2 regions of the Pseudomonas sp. AK-TSAG1-1 genome follow, and region 1 is predicted to be linked to the other one. Evidence: riboswitches for the same ligand, from Rfam matches in the RefSeq annotation. Region 1 holds a riboswitch; the other holds the start of a gene.

Region 1 (5,368 bases):
CACCGACTGTGGTCACCGCTCGCAAGTAATTCCCCGTTGTCGCCACGTCCGTGGCGACAAAAAAACGGCCACGGCAACGGAGTAGACCTAGACTTTACAAGGTGAAGTTAAAGTCTTACTTGAAGTTTGTCGTATAGCCGCTAGAATCCTGTATCTATATTGATGGCAAACCGCCTGCGTGCTCCGCAGGCGGTTTTGTTTTCTGTCCATCCGGCAGAGAAAGCCGCAGCCAGATCAGGGTGTTCTGTTTATGACGATGTCGGCCCGCCTTGCATTGATCTTCTTCGCAGCGCTGCTCAGCGCCTGCGCCAGTCGCACACCGCCGCCTGCGCCCGTCGTACGTGCCCCGGTAGTGTTCGGACCTTCCCAGTCGTTCTCGCCCGCCGCTGAAGACGTGCTGTTTCGCGCGCTCGGCCTGGTCGGCACGCCTTATCGCTGGGGCGGCAACACGCCGGATTCGGGTTTTGATTGCAGTGGTCTGATCGGTTTCGTTTACCGCGATGCGGCGGGTATCAATCTGCCGCGTTCGACGCGTGAACTGATCGTGATGCAGGCGCCGAATGTCGGCAAGGAAGGCTTGCAGACTGGCGACCTGATCTTCTTCGCCACCAACGGCGGCTCGCAAGTCAGCCATGCGGGGATCTACGTCGGAGAAGGGCGCTTCGTGCACGCGCCGGCAACCGGTGGCACGGTGAAGCTCGACAGCCTGTCGAAGGCGTACTGGCAGAAAGCGTATCTGAGCGCCAAACGGGTGTTGCAGCCTGAGCATCTGGCGCATAACCCGTAATTGCTGATGTTTTAAATGTGGGAGATTCTATGTTTGAGGGGAACCCTCAAACATAGAATCTCCCACATTTGTTATGTGCTGGACGCTAAATTATTTGGCGGACGACACCCGCCACACCTTGTTGCCCACATCGTCGGCCACCAGCAAACCGCCTTGCTGGTCGATCACCACGCCCACCGGGCGGCCCAGAGCGTTCTCGTCCTTGTCGAGGAAGCCAGTCAGCACATCGACCGGTGCTCCGTTCGGCTTGCCGGCGGCGAACGGTACGAAAATCACTTTATAGCCACTGTGCGGTTTGCGGTTCCATGAGCCATGCTGGCCAATGAACGCGCCTTCCTTGAATTGCGCCGGCAGGCTGTTGCCCTCGGCGAATGTCAGGCCCAGCGAGGCGGTGTGCGGGCCTACGGCGTAGTCCGGAGCAATGGCCTTGGCCACCAGATCGAGGTTTTGCGGTTTTACGCGCACATCCACATGCTGGCCGTAATAGCTGAAGGGCCAGCCATAGAAGCCGCCGTCCTTGACTGAGGTGATGTAGTCCGGCACCAGGTCGCTGCCGATCTCGTCACGCTCGTTGACCGCCGTCCACAGCGCGCCAGAGGTGGGCTCCCACGCGAGACCGTTGGGGTTGCGGATGCCCGAGGCGAAGATCCGGTGGTTGCCTGTGGCGCGATCCACTTCCCAGATCGCCGCGCGACCTTCCTCTTTATCCAAGCCGTTTTCGCCGACGTTGCTGTTCGAGCCAACGGTGACGTACAACTTGCTGCCGTCCTTGCTGGCGATGACGTTTTTGGTCCAGTGATGGTTCAGTGTGCCGCCTGGCAGGTCGGTGACTTTGATCGGCTGCGTCTTGATCTCGGTCGCGCCCGGCTCGTAGTGGAAGCGCAGCAAGCGATCAGTGTCGGCGACGTACAGATCGTTGCCGACCAGCGTCATGCCGAACGGCGAATTGAGATTCTGCAGAAAAACCGTGCGGGTCTCGGCCACGCCGTCGTGGTCGGCATCGCGCAGCAGGGTGATGCGATTCGGGCTCGGCACGCCGGCGCCAGCCTTGCCCATGACTTTCTTCATTACCCAGCCACGAATGCCACTGCTGTCGTCAGGCTTTGGCGGAGCATTGGTTTCCGCCACCAGCACGTCACCGTTGGGCAGCACGTAGAGCCAGCGCGGATGGTCGAGGCCTTCGGCAAATGCAGCGACTTGCGTACCAGCCACTGCGGTCGGTTTGCCGCCCGCAGGCCAGCCGATCGCCGGGGCGATGTTCACCGTCGGAATCAGGGTCTTGTTGGGTTCGGGCAGCTTCGGTGACGGGCCGGTGCCGTCGGAAACTTGCAGGCTGGAGGATTCACCGCAGGCGGCGAGCCCTCCGGCGAGGGCGATGAGGAGAGCGAGTTGGGTTTTGCGCATTACTGATCTTCCCTATGAATGCATGCCTAATCATAGAGGAGCCTGCGCACCCGATGGTTCAACCGCTCAGCCACGGGCCTCTTTGAACAGCACGGCGATTCCGGGGTGATAGTTGCCCGCTTCGCTGCGCAACTTGCGGTAGGCGTAGGGGAAATACCAGGCGACCGCGCAGCAGTGTTCCTTTTGCAGGTCGTCGACCATGTCCTGCAGCTCTTCGGGGCTGGCGCTGTGCTGGGCTTTTTGCGGCGCGACGAACAGGCAACCGAGTTTGAGGTCGCTGGCGAAGCTGATGCGTTTGGCGTCGCTGGTGATTTCCAGCAGGGCCTGGGTCAGGTTGAGGTTGCTGACTCGCGGCCAGCGCTGCGTGGCCTGGATGTAGGCGCGGTCTTCGGCGCCGGCGAGGAACAGGTGAGCGCGGGCATTGCGCTCGCCGTCCTCGTTCTGCTTGCGGGTGGCGGTGTCGCAAAGGGTCACCAGTTCGGCCATCCATGCCGCAGCGGAGAGCAATCCGAGATTGGCTTTCTCGTCATGCCAGTAAGGCGTGTCGTTGTCGCCGCGCACGGCGTTGTAGCGGTCGATACAGTCAAACCAGCGTTCAAGCACCGGGCGCAGGAACTCCAGGCGCGGGTTGCTGATGATCATGCCTTGCATCGTAATCATCCTTATTGTTGTGATGGGCTTTTTCGAGAAAAGCATGGCTCTTTGATATCACTTGTATCAGTGTGGCACAAGATTGGCGCCAGATAATTGATCGGCGGCAGTTATTCGCCCGACGGCCGCCTCTTTAATTGACGCTCCACCCCCAACCCTCTAACCTTCGCGGCTTGTTTCAGGTGCTCTGTGACGTGTGTCGACAGAGTGAAACAGGGAAGCCGGTGAGGGTTGTCTTCAGGCGAAGAACGATCGCGATCCCGGCGCTGCCCCCGCAACGGTAAATGAGTGAAAGCTGCGCATTGAGCCACTGTGTCGACAGACGCGGGAAGGCGCGCAGCCGGCGATTCGCCGCTCATGAGCCCGGAGACCGGCCTGATCCATCCAGCGGCATCACGGTGGGCGATGCCAGGCTTTTTGCCGTCTATTCTTGTGCCTGCCCGCCGTTATCCAGCCTCAACGGAGAGCTCCCCCATGACCGATTCCCCCGAGCGTGACGAACGCCATCTGGCGCGTATGCAGCGCAAAAAAGCCGTGATCGACGAACGCATCGCCAATTCGCCCGACGAGTGCGGCCTGGTGCTGGTGCTGACCGGCAATGGCAAAGGCAAAAGCAGCTCGGCGTTCGGCATGCTTGCCCGCGCCATGGGCCACGGCATGCAGTGCGGCGTGGTGCAGTTCATCAAGGGGCGCAACAGCACCGGCGAAGAACTGTTCTTCCGGCGCTTCCCCGAGCAAGTGCGCTTTCACGTGATGGGCGAGGGCTTCACCTGGGAAACCCAGGACCGGCAGCGTGACATTGCTGCCGCCGAAGCCGCGTGGGCAGTCTCCCGCGAGCTGCTGCGCGATCCGTCGATCGGTCTGGTGGTGCTGGATGAACTGAACATCGCCCTCAAGCATGGCTACCTCGACCTGGATCAGGTGCTCAGCGATTTGCAGGCGCGTCCGCCAATGCAGCACGTGATCGTCACCGGTCGTGCGGCCAAGCCGGAAATGATCGAGATGGGTGACACCGTCACCGAAATGGGCATGCTCAAACACGCCTTTCAGGCAGGCATCAAAGCGCAGAAAGGCGTCGAACTTTGAATCAACCACGTCACTGCCCGGCGGTGCTGATTGCCGCGCCGGCCTCCGGTCAGGGCAAGACCACCGTCACCGCCGCACTCGCGCGTTTGCATCGCAATCAGGGGCGCAAGGTGCGCGTCTTCAAATGTGGCCCGGACTTCCTCGACCCGATGATTCTCGAGCGCGCCAGCGGTGCGCCGGTGTATCAACTGGACATGTGGATGGTCGGCGAGCAGGAAAGCCGGCGTCTGTTGTGGGAGGCCGCCGCCGAGGCGGATCTGATTCTGATCGAAGGCGTGATGGGCCTGTTCGACGGTACGCCTTCGAGTGCCGATCTGGCGCGACACTTTGGTGTGCCGGTGCTCGGGGTGATCGACGGTACTGCGATGGCCCAGACCTTTGGCGCCCTGGCGCTGGGGCTGGCGCGCTATCAGCCGGACTTGCCGTTTGCCGGCGTGCTCGCCAACCGCGTCGGCACCTTGCGTCACGCGCAACTGCTCGAGGGCAGCCTCACCGAAGGCTTGCGCTGGTACGGTGCGCTGTCCCGCGAAACGGGGATCGAGTTGCCGAGCCGCCATCTCGGACTGGTGCAAGCCAGTGAACTGAATGACCTGGATTTACGTCTCGACGCGGCCGCCGAAGCTTTGGCCAGCAGTTGCGAGGTAGCGCTGCCACCGGCCGTGGAATTCGCCGCGCCTGAAGTGATCCCCGCTGAACCGTTGCTCGCAGGTGTGCGCATTGCTGTCGCACGCGATGAAGCCTTTGCCTTCACCTACGGCGCCAGCCTCGACTTGCTGCGCGCGATGGGCGCCGAGTTGAGCTTCTTCTCGCCGATTCGCGATACGCAGTTGCCTGAGGCTGACAGCCTGTATCTGCCGGGCGGTTATCCGGAATTGCACCATGTCGCGTTGGCGCAAAATACTGCGATGCTTGAGGCGATCCGTGCGCACCACGCCGCCGGCAAACCATTGCTCGCCGAGTGTGGCGGCATGCTCTATCTACTCGATTCGTTGACTGACGTCGAAGGCGCCCGCGCTGAGCTGGTCGGGCTGCTGCGCGGTGATGCGGTGATGCAAAAGCGTCTGGCAGCACTGGCGCTGCAAGCGGTGGATCTGCCGGAAGGTTCGTTGCGCGGCCACACCTATCACCATTCCCTGACCACCACTGAACTGACGCCGATTGCCCGGGGCCTGAGCCCCAATGGCGGGCGCGGAGCGGAGGCGGTGTATCGCGAGGGACGGATGACGGCGTCGTACGTGCACTTTTATTTTCCGTCGAATCCGACTGCGATTGCCGCATTGTTTGCACCGGATCTCGAGGCCGCTTTCGCGAGCAAGTCCGCTCCCGCATTGGATCACCCAACCCCTGTGGGAGCGGGCTTGCTCGCGAAGAGGCCATGAGCGACAACGCATTTTCCGAAGGCGAGCGCCAAGCGGTCTACCGAGCCATCGCCGAACGCCG
Region 2 (5,368 bases), 1.6 Mb from region 1:
CAGCTTCGGCGAGCAGCGCCAGGCTGGAATCGCCGCTGCACAGGATCACCAGCTCGGCGGGGGTTTGTCCAAGGTCGGCAATATTGTCATCCGACACGAAACCGCCGGGCTGGGTCCTGAGCAGGTGCATGGCTTAAACGCTGAGCGCGGCGCGCAGTTGCGCTTCGAGTTGCGCGGCGTCGAGTTCCTGGCCGATCAGCACCAGGCGCGTGACGCGCGCTTCATCGGTGCCCCACTGACGGTCGAAGTGCTTGTCGAAACGCGTGCCCACGCCTTGAATCAGCAGGCGCATCGGCTTGTTCGGGATCGCCGCGAAGCCTTTGACGCGCAGAATGCCGTGCTGAACCACCAGCTGCGTCAGTGCATCGAGCAGCAAGCTTTCATCGGCTTGCGGCAGTTCGATGGAGATCGAATCGAAAGCGTCATGATCGTGGTCATCGTGGTCGTCATCACCGTCGTGGTGGTGATCGTGATGGCTGTGGCGGCTGTCGATGTGCTCTTCGGAACCCGCGCCAAGGCCAATCAACACGTCCAGTGGCAGACGGCCGTTGCTGGCTTCGATGATTTTCACCGCTGGCGGCAGCTCTTCAGCGACTTCCAGACGTACGCGAGCGAGGTCTTCAGGGCTGGTCTGGTCGGCCTTGTTAAGGATCACCAGATCGGCGCTGGCCAGTTGGTCGGCGAACAGTTCGTGCAGCGGCGACTCGTGATCAAGGTTCGGGTCGAGTTTGCGCTGGGCATCGACCTGATCCGGAAACGCGGCGAAGGTGCCGGCAGCCACCGCCGGGCTGTCGACCACGGTAATCACCGCGTCAACGGTGCAGGCACTGCGGATTTCCGGCCACTGGAAAGCTTGGACCAGCGGTTTCGGCAGGGCCAGACCGGAGGTTTCGATCAGGATGTGGTCGAGATCACCGCGACGGGCGACCAGTTCGCGCATCACCGGGAAGAATTCTTCCTGCACCGTGCAGCACAGGCAGCCGTTGGCCAGTTCGTAGACGCGGCCGGTGGCTTCTTCTTCGGTGCAGCCGATGGTGCATTGCTTGAGGATTTCACCGTCGATGCCCAGTTCGCCGAACTCGTTGACGATCACCGCGATGCGGCGGCCCTGAGCGTTGTCGAGCATGTGTCGCAGCAAGGTGGTTTTGCCCGAGCCGAGGAAACCGGTGACGATGGTGACAGGGAGTTTGGCCAGTGTTTTCATCGGATGCCCTTTGGCAAGGTGGCGGGCATACGGGACGAGATCCGCTGCGACCGAGCGCGCGGAAGAATTCGCCACCGGATCACCCCGCCCGGTTGTAGTGAGAAATCTGTCACGAGGCAGGTCTCCTGGCTGACGGTGTTCAGGCTTTGGGCCTGGCATTCGCTGCGCCTTCCCGCTGGCTCTGGATTGAGTTGGCAGTGGCGTGGCAGCGAACAGCACCGTTCACAGTTGCGGGGGCAGCCGCGGCTTGGACCGCGTTCCCTTCTTAGCTTCGGCGTGGGCCGAAGAACCTCGAAAGCGCAAGGCTACGCAGGGTATTGGGATGGGTCAATGGTTGGTGGATTTTGGGATTGGGGGCATATCCGTTGCTTCGGGTGCTGCCGCTGGCGGTTTCGCTCTTACAGCGAGTCCCTTTTTCAAACGCCAAAAAGGAACCAAAAGGCTTTGCCCCGGCGTACGGCACTTCGCCTAGGCTCAGTGTTCCCTCGCTACGGTGTCCATCAGGGGGCATCGCCTACGGTTTGCTTCGCTGCACCTCCTCTCGATGTATGCGGCTTCGCCGCATGGCGCTGCGCGCCTCCCCCCTGATGGACACCTTCGCTCGGCCTGCCGATGGGGCTTTGAGATCAAAGGCAACATCAAAAGCCGGAGCCAGATCCAGATCCAGATCCAGATCCAGATCCAGATCCAGATCCAGATCAAAAGATCACAGCCTTCGGCAGTTCCCACAGGGGATTAGGTGTGTTCAGTTGGAGTTAGTTGGTTGGCGGACCGCCTTCGCGAGCAAGCCCGCTCCCACAGTGGGATCGGGTGTGCTCAGTTAAAGATTGGTCGGCCGTGAGGCCGCCATCGCTGGCAGGCCAGCTCCCACAATTTTAATTCGTGCCCCCCATGCGGCGAAGCCGCCCCACTCAACACGATGAGCGTTAGCTCGAGTAAAGCTTTTGATCTCAAGACCCGCCGGCAGGCTGAGTGGAGGGATTGATCCGGGGGTGGGAGCGCAGCGACCGTTTGGCGCAGCCAAACACATCGAGAGGAGGTGCAGCGAAGCAAACCGTAGGCGATGCCCCAGGATCAATCCCGGAGCGAAGGAACCCGAGCCTAGGCGAGGGCCGAACGTCAGGGCATAGACCTTTTGGTTACTTTTGGGGCGTTTGCCAAAAGTGACCCGCCGTCAGGGCGGAACCCTAAGCGGCCGTTACCGCAGCACCGGATCCACCCACAAAATTGACTAAATTCCCCAACCCATGGTCTCCTACACAACTTGTTACGGGTGCCCTTCACAGGGTGAAACGGGAAACCGGTGAATCATGTGCTTTACTCAAGCCCATGTCAGTCCGGTGCTGCCCCCGCAACGGTAAGCGAGCGAAGCGTCAGATCCACTGTGCCAGTACGGCATGGGAAGGTGATGCTTGCAGGTCGGCCTGACGCCAACCCCTCGTGAGCCCGGAGACCGGCCCGCAACACACAGTGCGCATTGTGCGTCGCTGAACATAACAAACCCGCGGTGGGCGGGCGCTGTTCGAACCTCTGCGTGCCCGACTCGCAGGGGTCTTCATGCGCTCTATTCACCCGCTGACACTCCAGAGGGAAGCGCCATGTCGATCATCAGCAGCACCGGCAGCAACACCGATAAAATCTCCAGCACCGCCACGTTGAGCCAACGCCTGACTGCGGCGATCTTTGCCTCGATCCTGGGTGCCAGCCTCGTCTACTTCGCCGGTTTCTCGCACATCGAAGCGGTGCACAACGCCGCCCACGATACCCGCCACAGCGCCGCGTTTCCGTGCCACTGAGACCTTTCGACATGATCAAGCGAATTGCGCAAACCGCAGGGTTCACCGGCCTGCTGGCTGCCCTGCTCCTCACCCTGTTGCAAAGTTTCTGGGTCTCGCCGTTGATTCTGCAGGCGGAAACCTTCGAAAAAGCCGAACCTGTCGCCGTTCATGAACATGCCGAAGGCGCCATGGCCGGGCACACCCACGACGCACAAGCCTGGGAGCCGGAAGACGGCTGGCAGCGCGTAGTCTCGACCACCGGAGGCAATCTGGTGGTGGCCGTCGGTTTCGCCCTGATGCTCGCGGGCCTTTACACCCTGCGTGCACCGACCAAAACCTCGCAAGGCCTGCTCTGGGGCCTGGCCGGTTACGCGACCTTCGTGCTTGCACCGACCCTCGGCCTGCCGCCTGAACTGCCGGGTACCGCTGCAGCCGATCTGGCTTCGCGCCAGATGTGGTGGATCGGCACGGCCGCCTCGACCGCTGTCGGCCTGGCCCTGATCGTGTTCAGCCGTCACTGGCTGATGAAGCTGCTGGGCGTGGCAATCCTGGCCGTACCGCATGTGATCGGCGCCCCGCAGCCGGAGGTGCATTCGATGCTGGCACCCGAGGCGCTGGAAGCTCAGTTCAAAATCGCTTCGCAGTTGACCAACGTGGCGTTCTGGCTGGCTTTGGGCCTGATCAGCGCCTGGTTGTTCCGCCGCAAAAGCGATGGTCAGTACCACGCATGACCGATGACAGCGCAGCGCCGACCTTCGTGGTCGGCCTGGGCTGCCAGCGCGGCTGCCCGGCCAGCACGCTGCGCGCGTTGCTCGACCAGGCCTTGCAGGCGCATCGCATCGACCTTTTAGCGGTCAAGGCCCTGGCCAGTATCGACTTGAAGCGTGATGAGCCCGGTTTACAGGAACTCGCCGCCCAACTGGCACTGCCGCTGTTGTATTTCAGCAGCGTAGAACTGGCGAGTTATCAGCAGCGTCTGAGCCATCATTCACAGATCGCCTACGAACGTACCGGATGCTACGGCGTTGCCGAAAGTGCTGCGCTGGCCCTCGCCGAACAGCTGATTCAGGCGCCGGCAAAACTGCTGATTTCCCGGCAAAAATACGCCCAGGCCACGTTGGCATTGGCCGGCGCTGCGTAAAATCCCGATAATCCCCCTCTTTGATCATGAGCAATCTTCATCTGAAGCCTTGCCCTGCCCCGTTTTTCACAGGATTTCTTCATGACCGTCTACTTCATCGGCGCCGGCCCCGGCGACCCGGAATTGATCACTGTCAAAGGCCAGCGACTGATTCGCAGCTGCCCTGTGATCATCTACGCAGGCTCGCTGGTCCCGACCGCTGTGCTGGAGGGGCATCAGGCCGAAATCGTGGTCAACAGCGCCGAATTGCACTTGGAGCAGATCATCGAATTGATCAAATCCGCCCACGCCAAGGGGCAGGATGTGGCACGGGTGCACTCCGGCGATCCGAGCCTGTATGGCGCGATTGGCGAGCAGATTCGCTATTTGCGTGAGTTGAATATTGCGTTCGAAATCATCCCTGGCGTTACCGCAACGGCGGCGTGCGCGGCACTGCTGGGTGCAGAACTGACCCTTCCGGACATCTCGCAAAGCGTGATTCTGACCCGTTACGCCGACAAGACTGCAATGCCGGCCGGCGAAGAACTGGGGAATCTGGCGCAGCATGGCGCGACCATGGCGATTCATCTGGGGGTCAATCACCTGGAGAAAATCATCGCCGAACTGCTGCCGCATTACGGCGCGGATTGCCCGATTGCGGTGATTCACCGCGCGACTTGGCCGGATCAGGACTGGGTGGTGGGGACACTGGAGGATATTGCCGCGAAGGTGCAGGCCAAGGGGTTTCGGCGCACGGCGTTGATTCTGGTTGGACGAGTGCTGGGCAGTGAGGTGTTCAGCGAGTCATCGCTGTATCGCGCGGGGCATGCGCATCTTTATCGCCCATGACGGCCCTTTCGCAAGCCAGCCCGCCCCCACATTTGCAATGCGATCACATGTGGGGGCGGGCTTGATCGCGAAGGCGTGATTGAATTTCACGCAAAAAAAACGGCGCTCACGGGGCGCCGTTTTTTATGTCCGCAGCGAACACCTTAGTAGTAGGCGTTTTCTTTCTGCGTGTGGTCGGTCACGTCGCGCACACCCTTTAGTTCAGGAATACGCTCGAGCAGAGTGCGCTCGATACCTTCCTTCAGGGTCACGTCGGCCTGGCCGCAGCCTTGGCATCCACCGCCGAACTGGAGCACGGCGATGCCGTCCTCGACCACATCGATCAGGCTGACCTGACCGCCGTGGCTGGCCAGCCCCGGGTTGATCTCGGTTTGCAGGTAGTAGTTGATGCGCTCGTTGACCGGGCTGTCGGCGTTG

Evidence for each region. Region 1 has a riboswitch for cobalamin ahead of cobO (cob(I)yrinic acid a,c-diamide adenosyltransferase). Riboswitches for the same ligand answer to the same signal wherever they lie in the genome.
Region 2: linked by a shared signal. The riboswitch ahead of AC1UK9_RS15410 (CbtB domain-containing protein) and the one ahead of cobO (cob(I)yrinic acid a,c-diamide adenosyltransferase) in region 1 are both predicted to bind cobalamin.

Annotation. Positions count from the first base shown of each region.
Region 1 covers NZ_CM165965.1:1,898,411-1,903,778, forward strand. The annotation lists gene AC1UK9_RS08680 (C40 family peptidase) at 1-29, shown strand, start outside; gene AC1UK9_RS08685 (C40 family peptidase) at 251-787, shown strand; gene AC1UK9_RS08690 (PQQ-dependent sugar dehydrogenase) at 878-2,191, opposite strand; gene AC1UK9_RS08695 (hypothetical protein) at 2,258-2,842, opposite strand; cobalamin riboswitch at 3,006-3,235, shown strand; gene cobO (cob(I)yrinic acid a,c-diamide adenosyltransferase) at 3,317-3,928, shown strand; gene AC1UK9_RS08705 (cobyrinic acid a,c-diamide synthase CobB) at 3,925-5,307, shown strand; gene bluB (5,6-dimethylbenzimidazole synthase) at 5,304-5,368, shown strand, end outside.
Region 2 covers NZ_CM165965.1:3,484,640-3,490,007, forward strand. The annotation lists gene cobN (cobaltochelatase subunit CobN) at 1-130, opposite strand, end outside; gene cobW (cobalamin biosynthesis protein CobW) at 134-1,204, opposite strand; cobalamin riboswitch at 1,303-1,513, opposite strand; cobalamin riboswitch at 2,459-2,680, shown strand; gene AC1UK9_RS15410 (CbtB domain-containing protein) at 2,803-3,000, shown strand; gene AC1UK9_RS15415 (CbtA family protein) at 3,012-3,713, shown strand; gene AC1UK9_RS15420 (cobalamin biosynthesis protein) at 3,710-4,123, shown strand; gene cobM (precorrin-4 C(11)-methyltransferase) at 4,205-4,951, shown strand; gene nfuA (Fe-S biogenesis protein NfuA) at 5,095-5,368, opposite strand, start outside.